Regions from separate parts of the Pseudaminobacter sp. Soil_N_29 genome, predicted to be linked through region 1. Evidence: predicted binding sites of a transcription regulator. Region 1 holds the regulator's gene; each other region holds the start of a gene.

Evidence for each region. The regulator PhoB, encoded in region 1, activates phosphate uptake and scavenging genes when phosphate is short. The targets are predictions, from matches to a motif close to TGTCATNNANCTGTCAT.
Region 2: AC3A4H_RS01210 (PHP domain-containing protein) is a predicted target of PhoB. The motif match lies at 6,003-6,019, and genes of this name have one in related genera.
Region 3: phnX (phosphonoacetaldehyde hydrolase) is a predicted target of PhoB. The motif match lies at 3,238-3,254, and genes of this name have one in related genera.

What each region holds. Positions count from the first base shown of each region.
Region 1 covers NZ_JBDGLC010000009.1:195,718-203,432, forward strand. Annotated here, with positions in the region: gene AC3A4H_RS20130 (ROK family protein) at 113-1,348, shown strand; gene phoB (phosphate regulon transcriptional regulator PhoB) at 1,366-2,055, opposite strand; gene phoU (phosphate signaling complex protein PhoU) at 2,075-2,788, opposite strand; gene pstB (phosphate ABC transporter ATP-binding protein PstB) at 2,836-3,660, opposite strand; gene pstA (phosphate ABC transporter permease PstA) at 3,678-4,997, opposite strand; gene pstC (phosphate ABC transporter permease subunit PstC) at 4,994-6,460, opposite strand; gene AC3A4H_RS20160 (PstS family phosphate ABC transporter substrate-binding protein) at 6,532-7,569, opposite strand.
Region 2 covers NZ_JBDGLC010000001.1:251,656-259,370, reverse strand. Annotated here, with positions in the region: gene AC3A4H_RS01235 (ABC transporter ATP-binding protein) at 1-675, opposite strand, end outside; gene AC3A4H_RS01230 (ABC transporter ATP-binding protein) at 672-1,640, opposite strand; gene AC3A4H_RS01225 (ABC transporter permease) at 1,633-2,484, opposite strand; gene AC3A4H_RS01220 (ABC transporter permease) at 2,486-3,406, opposite strand; gene AC3A4H_RS01215 (ABC transporter substrate-binding protein) at 3,466-4,995, opposite strand; gene AC3A4H_RS01210 (PHP domain-containing protein) at 5,010-5,936, opposite strand; gene AC3A4H_RS01205 (GntR family transcriptional regulator) at 6,109-6,879, shown strand; gene AC3A4H_RS01200 (HNH endonuclease) at 7,239-7,490, shown strand.
Region 3 covers NZ_JBDGLC010000014.1:7,932-15,646, forward strand. Annotated here, with positions in the region: gene AC3A4H_RS22670 (hypothetical protein) at 1-162, opposite strand, end outside; gene AC3A4H_RS22675 (NADPH-dependent FMN reductase) at 790-1,362, shown strand; gene AC3A4H_RS22680 (EF-hand domain-containing protein) at 1,556-2,146, shown strand; gene AC3A4H_RS22685 (DapH/DapD/GlmU-related protein) at 2,401-3,033, shown strand; gene phnX (phosphonoacetaldehyde hydrolase) at 3,414-4,250, shown strand; gene AC3A4H_RS22695 (ABC transporter substrate-binding protein) at 4,521-5,639, shown strand; gene AC3A4H_RS22700 (ABC transporter permease) at 5,645-6,574, shown strand; gene AC3A4H_RS22705 (ABC transporter permease) at 6,571-7,401, shown strand; gene AC3A4H_RS22710 (amidohydrolase) at 7,410-7,715, shown strand, end outside.

The sequences.
Region 1 (7,715 bases):
AAAAAATAGTGTCGTAACCCTGAAGTTCTGTCAACATCCCGCCGAAGGTTGACGCGGCGCACGCGAACTGGAATCTGCGCAGCGCAACAAGGCTCCGGGAGGAAATGCCGAAATGCCGGTGGCGATCCGTCACGACGATCTGCGCAAGCGCAACCGCGCCATGGTCATCGCGGCCGTGCGGCGCGCGGGCCAGCCGTCCCGCACCGAGATCGCGGGGACCACGGGCCTCAGCCATTCCACCATCTCGGCCATTTCCGCCGACCTCATCGCCGAAGGCATCCTCGCCGAAAAGGCGGCTGAAGCCGCAAGCTCGAAGCGCGGCCGCCCGCAGGTAGCGCTCGGCCTCGCCCCGGAAGCCGCCGAAGTCATCACCGTGGTGCTGTCGCTCAATTTCCTGTCGGTCGCCGTGGTCGATTACGCCGGGCAGGTGGTCGCATCGGAAGAGCGCCGGCTGGAGACGCTGGCCACCGGGCGCGAAGCGCTGCTCGGCGACTGCGTCGCCATGGTGCGCCGGCAGGTCGAGGCCCGCCGGGCCGCCGGCCATCGCGTGCTGCGCATCGGCATGGCCGTGCAGGGCATCACCGATGCCGGATCGCGCATGATGCTGTGGTCGCCCATCACCCCGCACGCGGATCTCGAATTCGCCGACCGGCTCGAAGCCGCCACCGGCATCCCCGCCACCGTGGAGAACGACTGCAACATGATCGCGGTGGCGCTGCGCTGGCGAAAGCCAGAGCGCTACCGCAACGACTTCATCGCCATCCTGCTCTCGCACGGCATCGGCATGGGAATGGTGTTGAAGGGGGAACTCTTCACCGGCACGCAATCGTCGGGCTGCGAGTTCGGCCACATGATCCACCGGCCCGATGGCGCGCTGTGCCGCTGCGGCCGTCGCGGCTGCGTGGAAGCCTATGCCGGCAACTACGCCATCTGGCGCAATGCGCGCGGGGAAAGCGAGGACCAGGCGCCGCTGGCCGACATTTCGGACGAGGAGATACGCGCCATGGCCGACAGGGCGCGGGCAGCCGATGGACCGGAGCGCGAAGCCTTCCGCATCGCCGGCGAAGCCATCGGCTTCGGCCTCGGCAGCCTGTTTGCGCTGATCGACCCCGCGCCCGTCGCGCTGGTCGGCATCGGCGCGACCGCCTTCGACCTCATCGAGCCGGCGCTGCGCTCAGCTATCGACAAGACCGCGGGCGGCCAGCACAACAAGGCGATCTCCTTCGACACCTTGCCGAACGAACGGCCGCTGATCCGCGAAGGCTGCACAATGAACGCCCTCACCTTCGTCGACCGGGAGATCTTCGCGCCCGGCCCTGCCCTGATAAGCGCCGCGGGGGCGGCCTGAGCCGCGGCCAGCCGGGCTCAATCCTCCCGGATGGCGTAGCCCGAGCCTCGGATGGTGCGGATCACGTCCGGCAGGTTGCCGGGATTGATCGCCTTGCGCAGCCGGCCCACATGCACGTCCACCGTGCGCTCGTCGATATAGATCGTCTCGCCCCAGACATTGTCGAGCAGCTGCCCGCGCGAGAAGACGCGGCCGGGGTGGCGCATCATGAATTCCAGCAGGCGGAATTCCGTGGGCCCGAGCTTGATCTCGCTCTTGCCGCGATAGACGCGGTGCGCCTCGCGGTCGAGCATGATGTCGCCCACCTTCAGCACGCTGGACAGAACCTCGGGCTTGGCACGGCGCAGCAGCGCCTTCACCCGCGCCATGAACTCCGGCGTCGAGAACGGCTTGACCAGATAGTCGTCGGCGCCGGTGGAAAGGCCCCGCACGCGGTCGCTCTCCTCGCCGCGCGCCGTCAGCATGATGATGGGCAGGCGCTCGGTCTCGGGGCGCATCCTCAGGCGGCGGCACAGTTCGATGCCGGAGACCGCCGGAAGCATCCAGTCCAGCACCAGAAGGTCGGGCACGTTCTCCTGCAAGCGGATTTCCGCCTCGTCGCCGCGCGGCACGACCTCGACCTGGTAGCCTTCCGATTCCAGATTGTAGCGGAGCAGGACGCCCAGCGGCTCCTCGTCCTCCACCACCATGATTTTTGGGGCGATCATCACTTTTCCGGTCTCCCGCTCAGGTCGTCGATTCCGGCGCCGAAAGCGAGGTCTCGTCGAACTTCGGCCGGTTGGGCGGCAGCTGCTGGCCGGTCATCACATAGTAGGCGTTCTCGGCGATGTTGGTGACATGGTCGCCGATGCGTTCCAGGTTCTTGGCGCAGAACAGAAGATGCGTGCAGGCGGTGATGTTGCGCGGATCCTCCATCATGTAGGTCAGCAGCTCGCGGAACACTGAGGTGTACTTCACGTCGATGTTCTCGTCCGCCGCGCGCAGCGCCTTCAGGCCTTCGGGCTGGCGCGTCACATATCTGTCGACCACGCCGTTGATCTGCTCCAGTACCATGTCCGACATCGTCTCGATGGAATGGGCGAGGCTGCGGGGCGTGGCGCTCTCGCCCACGGCGCCGACGCGCTTGGCGATGTTCTTGGCAAGGTCGCCGATGCGCTCCAGGTCGCCGGCCATGCGGATCGCGCCCACCACGGCGCGCAGGTCCTGCGCCATGGGCTGCCGCTTGGCGATCAGCGTGATGGCGCGGTCGTCCAGCTCGCGCTGGCGCGCGTCCATCACCGCGTCGTCGGAAATCACCCGCTGGGCAAGCGCATTGTCGGAATTGACCAGCGCCCGGATGGCGCCACAGACCATGGCGCCGGCCAGATCGCCCATGTCCCGCAGCAGCCGGTCGATGTGCCCCAGTTCCTCGTCAAAGGACGTGACGGTGTGTTTGCCCATGATCATGTCTATGCAATCCTTTGTCCGGCGTGCGGATCAACCGCGGGTCAGCCAAACCGGCCGGTAATGTAGTCCTGCGTGCGCTTGTCGTCGGGGTTGGTGAACATCTTGTCGGTGTCGCCCTCCTCGACCAGCTGGCCCAGATGGAACATGGCCGTGCGCTGCGATACGCGCGCCGCCTGCTGCATGGAGTGGGTGACGATGACGATGGTGTAGTTCTGGCGCAGCTCGTCGATCAGTTCCTCCACGCGCGCGGTGGCGATCGGATCGAGCGCCGAGCACGGCTCGTCCATCAGGATCACCTCGGGCGAAACGGCAATGGCGCGGGCGATGCACAGGCGCTGCTGCTGGCCGCCGGAAAGCCCGGTGCCCGGCTCGTTGAGACGGTCCTTCACCTCGTTGAACAGGCCGGCCTTCTTCAGGCTGGTCTCGACGATGGCATCCAGGTCGGCCTTCTTGCGGGCGAGGCCGTGGATGCGCGGGCCATAGGCAACGTTCTCGTAAATCGACTTCGGAAACGGGTTCGGCTTCTGGAACACCATGCCCACGCGGGCGCGCAGCTCCACCACGTCGATGCTCTTGTCGTAGATGTCCTGTTCGTCCAGCGTGATCTGGCCGGTCACGCGGGCGCTGTCGATGGTATCGTTCATGCGATTGAGGCAGCGCAGGAAGGTCGACTTGCCGCAGCCCGAAGGCCCGATCAGCGCCGTCACCTGGTTTTCGCGCACGTCGAGGTCGACGTCGAACAACGCCTGCTTGTCGCCATAGAACACGCACACCTTGCGGCCGCGCATCTTGATGATTTCCTTGGGCGTACCGTTCATCTTGTCGTTCACCGCGTTCTCGAGTGCCACTTCCGTCATGATGTTCATACTAAAGCATCCTTCGCCTACCAGCGCCGCTCGAAACGCCGTCGCAGCACGATGGCCGTGATGTTCATGGCCATCAGGAACACGAGCAGGATGATGATGGCGCCCGACATGCGCTCCACGAAGGCGCGCTCGGCCTCGTTGGCCCACATGTAGATCTGCACCGGCAATGCGGTCGCCGGTTCCAGCGGCGTCGCCGGATAGTCGGCCACGAAGGCGACCATACCGATCAGCAGCAGCGGCGCCGTCTCGCCCAGCGCGCGCGCCAGGCCGATGATGGTGCCGGTGAGGATGCCCGGGGTTGCCAGCGGCAATATGTGCTGGAACACCATCTGCATCTTGGAGGCGCCGAGGCCAAGGGCGGCCGAGCGGATCGAGGGCGGCACGGCGGCGAGGGCGGCACGGGTCGCGATGATGATGGTTGGCAGCGTCATCAGCGTCAGCACCAGGCCGCCGACCAGGGCGGCCGAACGCGGCAGGCCGAGGAAGTTGATGAACACCGACAGGCCGAGCAGGCCGAAGACGATCGACGGCACCGCGGCCAGGTTGTTGATGTTGACCTCGATCAGGTCGGTCAGGCGGCTCTTCTTGGCGAATTCCTCGAGATAGATCGAGGCCGCCACGCCGATGGGCAGCGCCAGCAACAGCACGATCACCATCATGTAGAACGAGCCGATGATCGCCACGCCCATGCCCGAGGTTTCCGGCCGGCTGGAGGCGCCGAAGGTGAACAGGCCCTTGTTGAAATGCTCGGCCAGCGAACCGTCGGCGGCAAGCTGATTCATCCATGCCACCTGCTGGTCGGAAACCTTGCGCCGGCTTTCGTCCACCGAAAGGTCGATCTGGCCCTTGAAGGCGGAATCGATGTTGGCGGCAACGAGGATGTCGACATTGCGCGTCGTGCCGATGACCGACGGGTCGTCCATAACCACCGCGCGCAACTGCGCCCGCACGCCGTCCGAAAGGAAACCCTTGAGCTTGCGAATGGCAGCCTTGTCGTGCGGGTCGATGCCCAGCTTCGCCACAAGCGCGCTTTCGGCCAGCTTGGGATAGTTGGCCGTGATGAGCACGTTCGGGTCGGTCGCGCGCTTGCCTTCGGGGTCGATGACCTTCTCGTTGAAGGTGATCGGCAGCGTCACCGTCGTCTGCCAGAAGGCGGTGTAGCCCTTGGAGACCACGGAGGTCAGCATCACCGCCAGGAACACCAGGCCGATGGAAATCGCCAGCATCCCATAGATGCGGAAACGACGCTCGGCGGCGTAGCGGCGCTTCAGGCCGATGTCGCGGCGCGGGCGCGCAACGGTGCCGCTGGTAATGCCGTTCAAGGGAATGTCGGTCATTCGTACTGTTCCCGGTACTTGCGCACGATGTAGAGCGCGAAGATGTTCATCACCAGCGTCAGGGCAAACAGCGTGATGCCGAGCACAAAGGCCACCAGCGTCTGCGGCGAGTTGAACTCAAGGTCGCCGGTGAGCTGGTTGACGATCTTCACGGTGATGGTGGTCATCGCCTCGAACGGGTTGAGCGTCAGGTTGGCGGCCACGCCGGCGGCCAGCACCACGATCATGGTCTCGCCGATGGCGCGCGAGGCAGTGAGCAGGATGGCACCCACGATGCCCGGAAGTGCGGCCGGCAAAATAACCCGCTTGATGGTTTCCGAGCGCGTCGCGCCGAGCCCCAGCGAGCCGTCGCGCAGGGCGCGGGGAACCGCGGTGATGATGTCGTCGGAGAGCGAGGAAACGACCGGGATGAGCATCACGCCCATCACCAGGCCGGCGGTCAGGATGCTCTGGGCCTGGATGAAACTGGTGCCGCCAGCAAGTGCCGCACTCAGGTCGCGCAGGAAGGGCCCGAGCGTCACCAGCGCGAAGATACCGTAGACGATGGTCGGGATGCCCGCCAGCAGCTCCAGCGCCGGCTTGACCGTGGCGCGCAGCCTGGGCGAGGCGTATTCGGCCATGTAGACGGCCGACATCAGCCCGACCGGCACGGCCACCAGCATGGCCACGAACGCGATGTAGAGCGTGCCGGCCAGGAGCGGGATCAGGCCGAACTGGCCTTCCGCCCCTCCCGAGCCCGCGGCCGCGAAGCGCGGGTCCCACACGGTGCCGAAGAAGAAATTGGAAAGCGGCACGCGCTCGAAGAAGTGGATGGTCTGGAACAGCATCGACAGAACGATGCCGATGGTGGTCAGGATCGCGATGGTGGAAGCGGCCAGCAGGCCCCACAGCACCACCGTCTCGACATTGTTGCGCGCCCGCGCGCGCAGGCGGATCTGCGAGAGGCCGAAGGCCGCACCGGCCACCGATAGCGCAAGGATCGCCACCGCGCCGACCATGCGCAGCATGTCCTGGGTGCGGTTGGCGTCCACCGCAATCGGGATCATGTAGTCTTGCGTGTCGGGCGCCAGCGCCACGCCACGCGCGGCCAGCAGCGGCTGCAATTCGGCAAAGCTGGCCGGGGGATTGGTCGCCATCGGCGCGTCGAGCCGGCGCAGGCCGTTGGCCAGGCTCTTGGTCAGGCCGGCGGCAAGCGTGCGGCTGGCAATGGTGCTCTCGGCCGTCTGCTCGGGCAGATGCCACTTGATCCGGGCTTCGACGTAGAGGTTGGAGCCGACGCCCCAGACGACGATCAGAAGCAGCGCCGGAAGCGTGGCAAGCAGGGCTGCCCACCAGCCGTGGTAGTGTGCGCGGGAGTGCGGCTTGGCCGTGCCGTCGTCCTGCGCAATGGCGCGCTGGCGCCCGACAAGGAAGGCGGCGGCGCCGACGACCAGCACGAGCGCAAAGACGAACATCAACGACATGGGCTACTCCGGGCGGACAGGCTGCCCCGGGGCGCGGTAGTCTGGCGCGCCCCGGGGCATCGGTGTTCTATTTACATGGTCTTGCCGGCATCGAAAGCCTCGCGCTGTTCCTTGCGCTCGGCTTCAGGGGCGGCGACCAGGCCATACTCGGCCAGCGGGCTGTCCGGGCCGACCATCTGGTCGTCGAGGAAGAAGTCGACATATTCCTTCAGGCCGGGCACGACGCCGAGATGCGCCTTCTTGACATAGAAGTACAGCGGACGCGACACCGGATACTCGCCCTTGGCGATGGTCTCGGTCGACGGCGTCACGCCGTCCACGGTGGCGACCTTCAGCTTGTCGGCGTTGTTCTCGTAGAAGGACAGGCCGAACACGCCCACGCCGGTCTTGTTGGAGGCGATGCGGGCCAGCGTCTCGGTGTAGTCGCCATCGATGTCGACAGCCTTTCCGTCCTTGCGCACGGCCACGCAGGTCTTGCCGGCAGCCTTGTCGTCCTGGCCGGCGGCCTTGATGGCCTCAAGCGCGCCGGTGGCCTTGCAGCCGATCGACAGCAGCTTCTCCTCGAACACTTCGCGGGTGCCGTGCTTCTCGCCCGGAATGTAGGCGGCGATATCCCAGTCGGGCAGGTTCGGGTTGACCTGGTTCCACTTGGTGTTCGGGTTGTCCACCAGCTTGCCGTCAACGACGATCTGGGCAGCCAGGGCCGTGTAAACGTCGGAAGGCGTCAGCGCCCAGTCCGGACCGTTGATGTCGGTGGCAAACACGATGCCGTCATAGCCGATCTTGACTTCCTGGATTTCCTTGACGCCAGCCTCGACGCAGGACTTCACTTCGTCTTCCTTGATCTTGCGCGAGGAGTTGGCGATGTCGATGGTGTTCTCGCCCACGCCCTTGCAGAATTCCTTGATGCCGGCGCCCGAACCGCCCGACTCGACCACGGGGGTCTTGAAGTTGGTGAAGGTCTCGCCAAAGTTCTCGGCCACGATCTTGGCGTAGGGCAGAACGGTGGACGAGCCGGCGATCTGGATCTGGTCGCGGGCGGCGGCAGTGCCGGCCGACGCGGCAATCGCGAGCGCGGCGGCGGAAGCCGTAAGGAAGTATCTGGTCATGAACCCTGACTCCTGTCGGAATTGACTTGCAACGCTTTTTTCGCGTCGCCAGTGGCCTTACCGACAGTTTGTAACAGTCACATGACAGTTTCGTGTCAGCCCGATTAAGTTGAAAAGCCGTCCCCTGGCCGCCTTAGCCGGCGGCT
Region 2 (7,715 bases), on a different contig from region 1:
CATCACCGCGACATGATCGGCAATGCGGCGCACGACGCCGAGATCGTGCGAGATGAACAGCATGGTCATGCCGCGCTCCCGGCATAGGCGCGACAGCAGGTCGAGGATCTGGGCCTGAACCGTCAGATCCAGCGCGGAAACGGGTTCGTCGGCAACCAGGATTCGCGGTGAAATCGACAGGGCGCGCGCAATTGTCACCCGCTGCCGCTGGCCACCGGAGATCTGATGTGGAAATCGCCCGCAAAGAGAGGCGTCGAGGCCGACGCTCGTCAGCAGGTCCTCCACGGCCCGCTGCCGGTCGCCGGGGCGGCCGATCGCATGCAGATCGAGCACCATGCGCAGGCTGTCGCCCACGCGGACGCGTGGATCAAGTGCCGCCATGCTGTCCTGGAACACGGGCTGGATGAGCCGGCGGAACTGCGCGATCGCGCGCCCCTTGAGCCGGTAGGGATCCTGTCCGGCCACCGCAACGGACCCGGAAGTCGGTTGCATCAGCCGGAGCAGGACGCGGGCTAGCGTTGATTTGCCCGATCCGCTCTCCCCGACCGCTCCGTAAATGCTGCCAGAGGGCACGGTCAACTCGATCCGGTCGAGGGCAAGCCGCCCGTTCGATCTCTGCGGCCAAGCACCGCGATAGGCTGCGCATACATTTTCGAGTCGGATTGCCGGCGTCATGGGATCGGGTTCCAGCATAGCAAGGTAGAGTCATCGAGGATTCGGTTCGGCGGCGCGACCGAGCAGACCCCTGTCGCGCGCGGGCAGCGCGGTGCAAAGGCGCAGCCGTCAGAAAGCGTCGCCGGATCCGGGGGATGGCCGTCGAGGCGGCCCGTACGCGTCGGGGCTTCCGGCAAGGCGGCAATCAGGCCGGCTGTATACGGATGGCGCGGCCTCGTGAAGACAGCAGCAAGCGGTCCGCGCTCGACAATCCGGCCGGCATACATGACGGCGACGTGCTGGGCGATCTGCGCCACCACGCCAAGATCATGAGTGATGAACAGCATGGCCATGCCGTGCTTCGCCTGCAGCGCGCGCAGCAGATCGAGGATGCGGGCCTGGACCGTCACGTCGAGCGCGGTGGTCGGCTCGTCGGCAATCATCAGCTTCGGTTGACGGATCGCCGCGATCGCAATGATCACCCGCTGGCGCTGGCCGCCGGAAAGCTGATGCGGATAGGCCCGATATCGGGCGTCTGGCTCCGGCAGTCCGACGGCGGCGATCATCTCCCGTGCCAGTCTTTCGGCGGCGATCGGGCTGAGTTCCGGGTTTGCCGCCCGGGCAGCCTCGGCAATCTGCGGGCCGACGCGCATCACCGGATTGAGGCCGGAGAGCGCCTCCTGCGAGACCAGCGCGACTTCGCGCGCCCTCAGGTGCTTCAGGCGCTCTGCCGGGGCGCCAAGAAGCTCCTCGCCCTGAAGGCGGATGCTTCCCTGCATCGAGGCAGCCGAGGCGACGAACGGCGGCGCGTGAAGGTCGAGGATCGACTTGCCCAGCGCCGATTTTCCGGATCCGCTCTCGCCGACAAGTGCTGTGACCTCGCCTGCAGCGAGATCGAGATCGATGCCTCGAAGAACCGACACGTCCCCGCGCGCGGTGCTAAAGTCCAGTCGAAGGTTGCGGATGGAGAGAAGTGTTTCAGCCATTGCGCCACTCGTCGACTTGATCCCGCAGCGCATCGCCAATGATCTGGAACAGCAGCGTGATGGCGACGATCACCAGCGCCGGCACGCCGGAAATCCACCAGGCGTTGACGAGATGGTCGCGTCCGTCGCCGATCATGCGACCGAGCGAAGCTGTGGGCGGCTGGACGCCGACGCCGAGAAAGGAAAGACCCGCCTCCATCAGCAGAACGCCAGGAAAGCTGAGCGTCAGGATGACCACAAGCGGCGAAAGCAGATTGGGAAGCACATGCCGAAGCGCGATGGCGACAGGGCCAAAGCCCAGGACCCGGGCCGCTTCCATATAGCCCTGTTCGCGAATCGACAGCACCTCGCCGCGCACCAGCCGGGCATAGCCCTCCCATTTGACGAGGCCGATCATCACCACCAGCACCCATGTGCCGGTGCCGAGCAGGGCGATGCCGCACAGCATCAGCAATAGGTTGGGCAGCGAAATGAACACGTCGACGAAGGTCATCAGCACCCGGTCGGTCCACGGACCGCCGAGACCCGCAGCGATGCCGATGGCGATGCCAAGGGCGGCCGAAAAGATGAGGCCAAGGGCGGCGATGCCGAACGAGGTGCGGATGCCCCATAGGCAGCGCGAGAGCAGATCGCGGCCGATCTGGTCGGTGCCGAGCGGAAACTGCCAGTTTCCGCCAGGAAGCCAGGCCGGCGGCACAGAGCGGCGCAGGAGATCGACCGCATTGGGATCGTGCGGGCTGAGCCAGGGCGCAAGCGCCCCGGCGATCAGGATGAGCGCCAGCGCAGCGGTGGCGAAACGGAGCCGGCGCGGAGAGGGCGATGCGGCCATACTGGAAGCGGCCATCTCAGCCCTCCACCCGGACACGCGGATCGGCAAGCATATAGGCAAGGTCCACGAACAGATTGATGAAGACGACGATGCCGGCATAGGCGATCACCCCCATCTGCAGCACAGGAAAGTCGCGCTGTTCGACGGAGGAGACGAGAACACGCCCGACGCCCGGCAGCGAATAGACGGCCTCCACGAAAACCGAGCCATTGACGAGACCGGCAATCTCCAGCCCGAGCACGGTGATCAGCGGGATCATGGCATTGCGCAACACGTGACGCCGGGCGATCGCGCCTTCACGAAGCCCTTTGGAGGCTGCAGTCATCACATAGGGCTTGCCGATCGTGTCGAGCATTGCCGCACGCATGAAACGGGCAACGCCTGCAATCATCGGCACGGCCAGAGTCAGTACCGGAAGGATGTAGTGGGCTGGCGATTCAAGCCCCGAGGTTGGCAGCAGCCGCCAGTAGTAGCCGAAACAGAGGATCAGGCCGATGCCGAGCACGAAATGCGGAACCGCATAGCCGAGAAAGGCAATGCCCATCAGCGAGCGTTCCGCGACGCTGCCGCGCTTCAGCGCCGAGATGGCGCCCAGGGGAATGCCGATGGCAATCGCCACGACAAGCGCCAGCGCACCGACCGACAGGGTCGCCGGCAGGCGATCGGAATACATCTTCCAGACCTGCTCCTCGGTAAAGAGCGAGCGGCCGAAATCCCCGGTGAGGATATGGCTGAGATAGATCGTGAACTGGTCGGCAAGCGGCAGGTCGAGATTCCAGCGGTGATAGAGCGCTTCGGCGTGCTCGGTGGTCACGCCCTCCGGAAACATCGATTCGAGCGGATCGCCCGAAAACCTGACGGTGAGGAACGCGATCAGCAGCACGAAGAACATCGTCACGAGCGCGCGCAACAATCGCCAGAGGAAAAAGCGAAGCATGGAACTGTCTTTCATGGCAAGAGGGGCGGAAGCAAAGGCCTCCGCCCCCGATGCGGACGTCACTTGGTGACGTCGACCTCGCCGGCACGCAGCGGCAGCACGTAGGGGCGGTCGTTCGCCGGAATGCGGAAGCTGAAGCCCTTGCGCATCGCGTAGAGTTCATAGGGCTGGTAAAGCGAGATCCAGCCTGATTCCTGATCGCCGATCTCCAGAAGCTTGCGATAGGCATCGCTTCTCTCGGCCGGATCCGTACCAAACCGCGCTATCTCATAGGTCGCGGCCCATTCCGGGCTCTGCGGTTGCCAAAGCTTCTGCTGGTAGGTCCAGGACGACTGAGACCAGTGGGTATCCATCACGCCCATCGGATCAGGATAGTAGAGCGGGTTCGACCAGGCTCGGAAGTTTGCCTTCTCGTAATCGTATTTCTCGATTTGCTGGAGTTCGAGATTGATGCCGCATTCCTTCCACTGCTGCTGGATCACCTGGGCGGCGAGATCGCCGTACAGATAGTAGCTCTTGGTGAACTGGGCGACGACCGGCTCGCCCTTGTAGCCGGCTTCGGCGAGCAGCCGCTTGGCCTCCGCCGGATCGTATTTCTCGGTCGTATAGGCGGGATCGTAATAGGGCGAACCAAATTCCTTGTACTGCAATGCGGTGGCCGCTGCTGCCTTTCCAGCCCACAGACCATCGACAAGCGCCTTGGAGTCGGTGCAGTAGCGCATCGCCTTGCGGACGCGCGGGTCGGCCGTCGCGCCGTTGCTCATGTTGACGACCCAGACATGGTACATCGGCCAGACGACCCCCATGGTCTCGACACCGTCGACCTTGAGCGCGCTTTCCTGATCCGGCGGAATATTGGTGATCAGGTCGAACTCGCCGTTAACGAGACCGGTCACGCGGCTGGCCACTTCCGAGACCTTCTGGAAGGTCAGTTTGTCGAACGGCGCCGGCTCGCCCCAGAAATCACCGAAGCGCTCCATGACGACCTTGTCCTTGGCGACAAACTGGCTGACCTTGTAGGGTCCAGTGCCGACCGGGTGCAGCGCCGCCTCGGCAAAGCCGAGCTTGTCGTAGTGCTCCTTGGAGGTGATGCCGGCCTGGCGCGACGAGATCAGCGTCTCGAACAGCGGCTCCGGCTTGATCGTGTGGATGCGCACGGTCGACGAGTCGACCACTTCCACGTCCTTGAAATTGTAGAACCAGCGGCCCCAGGTCGAGAAGAATTCCGGATCTTCGTGATGGAACACGCGGTTGAGCGAGAAGGCGACGTCTTCGGCATCCATGACGGTGCCGTCATGCATCTTGACGCCATCGCGCAGCTTCAGTTCCCAAACCGTAGGCTCGATCTTCTTCCACTCGGTGGCGAGCCCGGGCTTGAACGAGACGGAATCGGAAAACAAGTCGCGCTCGATCAGCGTGTCGTAGACCTGATAGAGCATGGGAGCGCTATCGTTTCCGGTCTGGGACTGAACGTCAAAATTGTCGATCTGCGTGGGCAGCGCGATGCGCAGTTCGGCCGCCGCCGCGGGAAGCACGGTGGAGGCGGCGAGAAACGCCGCAAGCGCTGCGGAAGTGGTAATGCTTTTCATGGTGTCCATCTTCTTTAGGGGTTGATTTCGGCTGCCTGGTCGAACCAGAGCGGATTGGTCCAGGCGCGCCGGCCCTGCCGATCGGCGACGGCAATTCGGCACCAGGCGCCGTGAAAGCGCGAGACGTCGAGCCGCACTTCGGTCAGCTCCTCTCCTTCCGGGGCGGCATGAGCGCGCACATTGTCGCTGACCGGCCCGACGGCCATCACCGCGGCGGCCGGCGAACAACGGACGACGAGCGTATCGCCCTCGCGGCTGATGTCGTGGATCTCCGGTCCCTGGCTGGCGTAGAATGCGCCGGCATGCAGGGCTGCGAGCAGGGCCTCGGGGGTGTTCTGCTCGGCCTTCACCATCACCCAGCCGCCGAATGCATCGCCGTTTTTCCAGTGGCTGTCATCGACGGCGATGGCCAGGAGGCGGCGCCCTTCGGAAAGCAGCGCATCGAGCATGACGAGCCCGTCGCCGCGGTCGGTATGCACCTGGCTGGTGTGGTTGTAGACTTCGACGGCCTGCGCGGCATCGATGGCTCGGCCATCCTCGATCGTCAGTTGATACCAGTGCGGATGGGCGATGGCCACGAAGGCACCGGCAGCACGGGCGCGGGCGGCGATTTCCGGGCCGGTTTCCTCTGGCGTCGGCGGTGCAAAGTCCAGGGGCAGGCCGACGGCGAGGATATGCCACTCGACGCCCCGTGCGGTCGCGGGCGCATGCAGTTCGGCGCCGAGGATCGTGTTGAAATCGTCGGTGCGGAACGCTCGGGTATCGGTAAGCGGAAAGCCGTATTTGGCGCGAAAATGATCGCTGACGACGGTGAAGTCGTAGCCGGCCGCGCGGTAACGCCGGCAGGCCTCCCCGGCATCGATCGTGCCGTCAGAGGCCGATGAATGTCCGTGCAGGTTGCCCTTCCAGAACCGTCCGGGTGCCTGAAATGCCTGAAGCATCGTTCGTTCGTCTCCTGTCGTCCGCACTGTTGCGGGCTGGTGTGGGGAGGACACAACGGTACTTCCGTGACACGCCTGTTACAGAAGCGCGGTTCGGCGGAGCTTTCACATTAGTTTCACGCCAGGTTGGCAACTTGGTCGAGCAATGCGGAACGGACGGAGTTGAGTCGCCATGGTGACGATGGAGACCGACGGCGACGAAGCCTGGCGGCAGATTCATGACAAACTTGCCGAAGCGATCCGCACGGGCGAATTCGCCGACGGCAGCTATCTACCGCCGCAGGCAGAGTTGATGGAGAGGTTCGCAACCGGCCGCCACGCGCTGCGCCGTGCGCTCAGGGCACTCAAGCAGGACGGGATGATCGAAGGCGGCCAGGGCGCACGAAGCAGGGTGACCGGCAGTCGGCTGCAACTGCCCGTATCGATCCGCACGCGCTTCTCGACGGCCGTGGAAAGCATGGGCCTTCCGGGCAAGGCGGCGCTGCTGTCGGCCCGCCGCCGCATTCCCAACCCGCGGATCGCCCGCCTGCTCGGCCTTTCACGCCTGGTGCCGGTGCCGGTGGCGGTCATCGTGCGCAGTGTCGCCGGGAGGCCCGTCTCGCTGTCGTATCATCACTTCTCGCCGACGGTCGTATCCCAACTGCCCGCGATCCCTGCGGACAATCCGAGTATTACGCAGTTGTTCAGATCTCTCGGCATCCCCGATTTCATCCGCCACGATACCTATGTCAGCGCGAGACTACCTGGCGAGACTGAAGCCGTGGAGCTCAAGGTTCGGCGCAGTGAACCGGTCCTGACGGTCATCGGCCAGAATCTGACTCCGAACGGCGAACCGCTCGAAATTTCCGAGTCGGTTTTCCGAGCTGACAATCTCGACCTGCTATTCAGTTTCCCGGCGGCCATGCCCCACAACATTAGACGCCGTGGCCAATCTATTTCATAAAGCCGGGAGGCGTTGCAGCAGGGTCTTGCTACCGCCAAGACACCCACCTTCCAATTGCGCAAAACTTGGACGGGTGAACCTCCACGTGACCGGTTACGGCCGAATTCAGGCGCGTCGTGACCGACTTCATTGGACGACAGGAGGCGCTACTTTCTTCGATTAAGACGCAATACATGACCGGTGAAGAAAAGGCATTGTAGCTGGATCAGGCGAATATACTCGATGGTTTTCAGCGGCGTTTCACGAAGCAAGAGGCGCGGCCAGAGCAGTCCAAATTTCGAGCTGATCTTCTCAATCTCTATGGCAAGTGCCTCATCACAGACTGCCGCGTAGAGGCCGTTTTGTAAGCCGCTCACGTCATCCCCTTCTCGGAGAGCGTCAGCTATCGCAATGATACGAGCAACGGCCTCATTCTCCGCGCCGACACCCACGCGCTGTTTGACAAATTCCCCATCGCCCTTCACCCGATGCGGAACGAAGTGGTTGTTGCGCCAGTACTTTGCGGGACGTCCTACGGAAAGCTTGCAGGGCAAGCGGTCAAACACCGAGCCGCCGTCGACTTCGTTAGACACCACTACACGTTCTTCCGGGCGGCATTCCAACAGGGCTGAACTGGGCCCGTCCTGTTCCGGCGGGCTCGACTACTAAATCCATTCCACGGATTACAACTGCCTGCAAGCAGCAGCATGTTCGTCACTTTGCAAAGTGCCATTTGGGCCATATCCGGGGTGCTAGAGCCTTCGACTTCAACGTCCGCTACTCGCGCGGCTCTTGTCACAAGCCGCCAGTCTGCTGACGGCCCCCATCCCGCCATTAAACTTCAAAGGCACCGACGA
Region 3 (7,715 bases), on a different contig from region 1:
GAGCGAGACGAAATCACCGTTGATGCCCCAGCGTCTCCCAGGGCGAGGGGCTCTCCTGTCAGTCGTTGCCGCGTCCATGTAGGCGCCGGGTAACGGCAGCACGATGACGTTGCTGTTGCCTGGCGACATCCGCTGCGAAGCCCGGACCTTTCTCGTGTCCATCAGGTTTCTTCCGCGCCCATCGGTTAGAGTCTTTGCGGACGAGCGGCACTGCATTGCAGCGCAACTTTGCCCTGACCGTAGCATTGTGTGGCACAAGCGCGGTTTCAAACGATGGGCTTACCGGCCTACTTCTTCGGATTGGAGCCAGTGCGGAGCATTCAGCGATTTACTGACGCGGGCGAGGCTGCGCATGGCCCAGCGTGGTTCATCTCAGTTCGTTTTTTTGGCTGCCTGCCTCTGGAATTCCGGCCAGAGCGCGCCATCTCCCGGGTCTTCCAATCTTGGTGGAATGGCCATTGCCACCAAGCGCCTGCCGTCGGCAGACGGCAGGCATTGTTCTCCCGCGGTGGAGACTGGAGCGGCCGATGCGCAGTTATCTTGCCCAATCCCCTGAAATGCTCCTCCATGTTTTCCGACGATGTGCTGAACGTGATGGACGAGTTGGTGCAGCGCGCAGCCGAGGCGCTACACATCGATGGTCCGGCGGAACGGAACGCGTAGGAACCGCAGCTCCTTTGGTGGAGCACGAAACCGAGACATGGGCTTATTGTTTCCGGCGTGTCCGCAGCGGTTGGTCCGTTCCAAACAGATGACCGGATGCTTCCCGGCAGAATGGAGAGCGTACCAATGACTAAACACAAGGTCGGCTATCTTATCGGCAGCCTCGCAACGGCGTCGATCAACCGCAAATTGGCGACGGCGTTGGTGCGGCTTGCGCCCAAAGAGCTGGAAATGGAGGAGATTTCCTTCAGGGAACTGCCGCTTTACAGCTATGACTATGACGCTGATTTCCCACCGGAGGCGCAAGCGTTTAAAGCGGCAATCGCCGCCGTCGACGCCGTGCTGTTCGTGACTCCGGAGTATAACCGGTCGATCCCGGGCGGCCTGAAGAACGCAATAGACTGGGCCAGCCGCCCCTATGGCAGCAACTCGTTCACGCGCAAGCCGTCAGCCGTCATCGGCACCTCCCCGGGCGCAATCGGCACTGCGGTGGCGCAGCAGAGTCTGCGAAGCGTCCTCAGCTTCTGCAATTCGCCGCAGATGAACGCGCCCGAAGCCTATATCCAGTTCCGGCCCGGTCTCATCACCGATGACGGCGAGGTAACCGACCCCACCACCGAAGAGTTCCTGCGCAACTACATGGCCGAGTTCGAGGCATTCATAACGCGGGTATATACCGCCGTGCCGAAGGGGACATGACGATTGCACGTGCCGGCTGCCCGCTTGAACGTGTCGCGAACTGTCCAGTAAGCGGCTCGACTACCGGCTGCCGTCATTGATGCGGGTCAATGCCTTCTGGGGAAACCCGTCCCACTCTGGCTGCCGCGGCATGGGCACCTCCACGACCCATCGAGCGCAGAATTTCCAAGTTTCAATGCTGAGGAGTGAGATCATGACACGCGTCAAGATGCTGGCAGGCATTGCAGTGGCCGGACTAATGATGGCGCTACCGGCGTCGCCGAGCTTTGCGCAGGAACAAACTCCCTATCAGACGGCCCAGCAGCAACAACAAGGCGGGCCGCAAGTTCAGATCAGCCCTGACCAGTTGCGCCAGATGATCCGGCAGGTCGTCCGTGAGATGATGGCGCAGCGCATGGAAGAGCAGGGAGGGCCAGAAGCCCCGAGAGGCCCGGGGCGGCCCGGAGCCGAGATGATGGGGGAGAGAGGCGGGATGATGCGCGAAAGGCTGCGTGAGCGGGCAGCCGAGGCGCGTGAAGAAGGCGGATGGCGCAAGCACCGTCACGGCCCGCCGTGGATGCGCGGCGTGGGTTTGAAGATCATCTTCGCGGTCATGGATGCCAACGGTGACGGAAAGGTGACCTTGGACGAGGTCAACGATTTCCACGCCCGCATCTTCAGGGCGATGGACGCGGATCAGAAGGGCTACTTGACCATAGAGGATATCCAGGACTTCTTCCGTGATGGCATGCATCGCGGCGGTGCTTCTGGCGATGGCGGCGGTGGAGACTACGGTCAGGAATAAGAGCTGGCCGCGCGCCACCCGCCTGTTGACGCGGAGGGTGGCGCCCAATCGAAAGCGCCGCGGCATTACACCAGGGGCATTTGCAGGAGCGAGCCCAGCTTCCCTCGAGCATAACAGTGCCGCGGCCAGCGCAGCACTCCGCGTGGTCAGCAATGAAAGTGGCGGTCGTTCGCGCTCCCAGACGCCCTTGGCGGCCGTGTGTCACATTTCCTTGATCGTCCCCGGTTAGGCAGGCCCAAATCCGGAGACCGTCAATGCGCTCGACCGCACAACCAAAGCGCCCCAAAATCGGGGAGACCGTTGTCCACGCGACGGCGAGCATAAGAGATTCAACCATAGGCAGATGCTGCGAGATCTTGGCGGACACCTCTCTGCACACGGTCGAACTGGGGGATTATTCCTATCTGGGGCCTCGCTGCATTGTCGGAGACGCGACGATTGGAAAGTTCTGCGCTATCGCCGCGGAAGTCAGGATTGGTGCGCCCAATCACCCGATGGACCGGCCGTCTATGCATCGTTTCAGCTACTGCCCAGAATATTACTCAATGGATGCAGTGCGCGACGGTTCCTTTTTTGATCAGCGAAGGGAAGATCGCGTTGTCATCGGGAATGATGTCTGGATTGGCCACGGGGTAATCGTGTTGCCGGGTGTAAAGGTTGGAGACGGTGCCGTGCTCGCAGCAGGCGCGGTCGTCACCAGGGACGTTCAGCCATACACCATCGCCGGTGGTGTTCCTGCAAAGATCATTCGCGAGCGGTTTACGCGAACGATAGCGGAGAGGCTCACGTCAATTGCTTGGTGGGATTGGCCATTCGAGACAATCATGGCGCGGCTCGCCGACTTTCAGTCAAGCGATATCGAGGCCTTTTGCGAGCGCTGGTCCTAGTACACCTCGCGACGCTTCTGGCGCAAAGCGGTCCTCGTCGCCTGTGACCTCAACGCGATACGCCACGTCAATGGCATCACCGCACCCGAGAGCCAGCAGATCTGCTGCCACGCCCCATCAGGCGGTCGACAGGCTCGGCTTGCGGTTAGCTCGCAAGAGCCCACAGAGACATTATCCTGGCTGCGAGCAAACTTCGTCGCCAACGGTCGCCAAGCTGTCATCAAATTGCGCTAGCGCAGGGCCGCTGCAATGTGAGATCGGCCCGCCATGAACACAATCCCCCCGGGGCAATGTCCTCGCCAATCGCAGGTTCTCACTCGCTGATCAGACGGCTTAAGCGGCCTGCCGCGCTCTCTTCCCAGTTTCAACCAGGCAAGACGATGAACAAGACCAACACACTCGGGCACAATTTTCGCGGTCCCGTTTCGACAGCCATTTTTGACTGGGCCGGCACGGTTCTCGATTTTGGTTGCATTGCGCCGGTGGCGGCGTTTCGTGAGGCCTTCGCCGAGGATGGCGTGGCCATCTCGGAGGCCGAGGCGCGCGCCCCCATGGGCGCCGCCAAGCGCGAACACCTCGAGATGATTCTCGCCCAGCCCGCCGTCGCCGAGCGCTGGCAGGCAAGCAAAGGCGCCGCGTCCACACCAGCGGATGTGGAGCGCCTCTACGCGGCGTTCCTGCGCATCGATGAGGTCCAGTGCGCGCGCTACAGTGCGCTTATTCCGGGGGCGCTCGAAACCATTGCCGCGCTTCGCAGCCGCGCCATCGCCATCGGCAGCACCACGGGCTATCCCCGCAGTGTGATGAACAACCTGATGCCGCTCGCCAAGGCGCAGGGCTATGAGCCTGATCATTGTGTTACGGTGAGCGATGTCAAACGTGGTCGGCCCTATCCGGACATGGTTCTGGACAATGCCATCGCGCTTGGCGCGCCAGATGTGCGCGCCTGCGTGGTGGTGGACGATAGCCCAACGGGTCTGGTTTCGGCTCGTGCCGCCGGCATGTGGGCTGTCGGTATCGTCGCCAGCGGCAATGAAATCGGTTTGTCGCTCGCCGACTGGCAGGCGCTGGACGAGGCGGCCCAGGACGCGCATCGGCAGCGTGCAGGGCGCGTGCTGCGCGAAGCGGGCGCCCACTACACGATCGATACCATTGCCGATCTCCTCCCGGTGATCGAAGCCATCGACGCCCGTTTGCGGGCCGGAGACAAGCCGTGACGCGGTCGTGAAAACGAGCGAACTTACGGCCTGCGGCCGGCTCCGCATCAGTCCCGGCGAGAGCCGGATGCCGGTCACATCGCCGATGATCACTGCCAGCTCGCAATAGTCGCCAAGGTTCACCATAGCGGAATAGCGGACGTCCACTTTTAGGGCCTCACCCCATTCTTCGATTCTGGTGGCAGTGACAGGCCGCTTATTGACTCGTGATTCAAAATCCTCCTACGCTGCTTCCATAAATATCCAGAAAATCAACTGGAGGGGAGCAATATGCAGCGCATCAAGTTCATCGACAGGATGGCATCGGGCGCACTGACAAGGCGCCAAATGCTCCAGGGTGCAGCCGCTTTCGGCGTGGGCCTTACTTTGTCACCGAGATTGTCGGCTGCAGCGGAAGTTCTGACGTGTCTCGAATGGACGGGCTACGACAGTGACGACTATTTCCGATCTTATGTCGGCAAGCATGGGACTGCCCCGAGCTTTTCCACCTTCGGTGGGGAAGAAGAAGCGCTGGCCAAGGTGCGGGCGGGATTTGCCGCGGATCTCATGCACCCTTGCAACTATTCTGTCGGACGCTTCGTGGAGGCCGGTCTGACGGTGCCGATCGACACCGCCAAGCTCTCCAACTGGAAGGATGTTTTCCCCGCGCTTCAGACGGCAGACGGCGTGGTCGTGAATGGAGACGTGGTGATGGCACCAGCCGACTGGGGCAACGCCAGCATCGCCTACCGGCCCGACCTGATTGGAGATGCCTTCAAGGACGGCGAGAGCTGGGGGATCTTCTACGACGACGCCTTCGAGGGCAAGGTTTCGATGCTCGATGATCCGCTCGCTATCGCCATCGGCCAGATGGTCAAGGGCGTAAGCTACCGTGACGCCAATCTACTCACCGGCGACAAGCTCCAGGCTGCCAAGGAGTTCGGGGCCAAGGCGGTGAAGAATTCGCGCTTCCTCTGGACCGACTCGACCGAGCTGCAGCAAGGCCTGGCCTCGGGTGAGATCGCCGCTGCCTATGCGTGGAACGACACCGTGAAGAACCTTCTCGCGGAAGGGATCGAGGCCAGGTATGCCAAGCCGAAGGAGGGGTACTTCACCTGGTTCTGCGGCATGACGATCCTCAATTCCGGCAAGGCGGACCCGGCGCTCGCCTATGACTTCATAGATGCGTGGCTCTCTCCGGAAACCGGCAAGCTCCTGATCGAAGGCTCGGGTTTCGGTCATGCCAACATGAAGGCCTTCGAAATATCCGACCCCGAAGCGGTCAAGGCCATGGGCATCACCGATCCCGTCGAGCACATGAAGAGTGCGATCCTGTTCGAGCCGCAGCCAAGTTCGGTTGTCAATGAGCAGCAGAAGGTCTGGGAAGAGATCAAGGCGCTGAAGCTGTAGTCGCCATGAAGATCGCGCCGGATCGTCAGGTGCGGGCATGGCGAAAGCGGAGCGTCGGCTACGGGCTCGTCGCCTCGATTCTGCTGGTGCTCCTTGCTCCGCTCTTTGCGCTTGTTGTCCTGAGCTTCTGGACCCAGCACGGCTTTGCCATCGATCGGACGCCTACGCTCGCCAACTACTGGAGCCTTATTGAACCTTCGGCGACGGCAACAGTCTATTTCGGCATCCCCTTCTATCTGAAGAATCCCGTGCCGGCGATACTGCTGCTGAAGTCGCTGGCGATATCATTGGTCGCCACTTTGGCGGTCCTGCTCGTCGCCTACCCGATGGCTTACTTTCTCGCCTTTCGGGTGAAGCGCTACAAGGTGCTCTGGCTGATCCTGATCACCATTCCGTTCTGGACGAGCTACCTGCTGCGGGTCTTTGCCTGGAAGATCGTCCTCGGCTTCAACGGCGCAATCAATTCAGGGCTGATCAGCCTCGGCCTGATCGATAAGCCGCTGGACTTCCTTCTCTATAACCCCTTTGCCGTCATCATCACCCTCATCCATGCCTGGGTGACCTTCGCCATCCTGCCGATCTACGTCTCCCTCGAGAAAGTCGATCGCACGCTGCTGGAGGCCGCCACGGACCTCGGCGACGACCGCTGGGTCCGCTTCCGCCGGATCACTTTCCCGCTTTCATTGCCGGGCGTCATCGCCGCGGCACTGCTCGTCTTCATTCCGACGGTCGGCGACTACGTCACGCCGACGCTGGTCGGAGGACCAGGGGGAACAATGATCGGCAACTCCATCCAGACGCTGTTCTTCAAGCAGGACAATGCGCCGCTTGGCGCCGCGGTTTCGATCGTCATGATGCTGGTGATCGCGGCCCTTTGCGCCTTGTTTCTCTGGGCGGTCGGCTACAGCCGGTTGCGCGAACGGGGTGCACGATGAAAGGGCGGTTCCGCTTCCTCACACTTTACGCCGCGTTCTTCCTCATATTCCTCTATGCGCCGACGGTGCTGCTGCCGCTGTTTTCGTTCAACGACAACACCTTCGCCGTCTTCCCGCTGAAGGGCTTCACGCTGCGGCACTATGGAGCCATGGCCGGCAATATCGCCATGATCGATGCGCTGGCAAACAGCCTCATCGTCGGGACCATCACTTCGCTGCTCGCCACGGCCATCAGCATCCCGCTTGCAATCGCGCTGACACGCCGTCTCCTGCCGGCCAGCGGGCTGGTTCTATTTACGGTAACACTACCGCTTGTCGTGCCCTCGATCGTCTTTGCCGTTGCTTTCCTCATCCTGCTGGTGCGAATCCTGCAGATTGAGCTTTCATTGCTGACGATCACGCTTGCGCACATTTTTCTCTGCCTGCCATTTTCGGTGATGGTGATGATGTCGCGGCTCGACGGGCTCGATCGCAGTCTGGAAGAAGCCTCGCGCGATCTTGGCGAGACGGCACTCGGCACCTTCCGGCGCATCACGCTGCCGCTGATCTCCCCGGCGGTCATTTCCAGCCTCTTGATGTGCTTCATCACCTCGTTCGACGAGTTTGTACTGGCCTTCTTCCTCAGCGGCACGCGACCGACCTTGCCGGTGTTTCTGTTTGGACAACTTCGCTTTCCCAACAAGCTGCCCTCGGTGCTGGCGCTAGGCTCGCTGATCCTGATCGCCTCCACCATCCTCGTCATCGTGTCGGAACTCATTCGGCGCAGAGAAGGCGCCGCATCAAAGTCCGAAGCTCTCGAACTGCCCATTCAAGCCAACGCAACATAGAGGCGATCATGCTCCGACCTGAACTTATCGTCGTGAATGCCAATATCGTCACCATGGATCCGCTGACGCCGGGGGCGGAGGCCCTCGCGGTGGTCGACGGCCGCGTGGCGGCGCTGGGAACAAGCGCCGAAATCCGGGCACTTGCGTGCGCAGATACGCAGGTCGTCGATGCGGGCGGTCGCCTGGTCCTGCCCGGCTTTCAGGACACGCATATCCATTTGCAGGACAGCGGCTACCACTACGGCATGACCGCGGCGCTCGACGACGCCCGTACGCCGCAGGACCTCCAGGCGATCCTTCGCGAATTTGCGGCC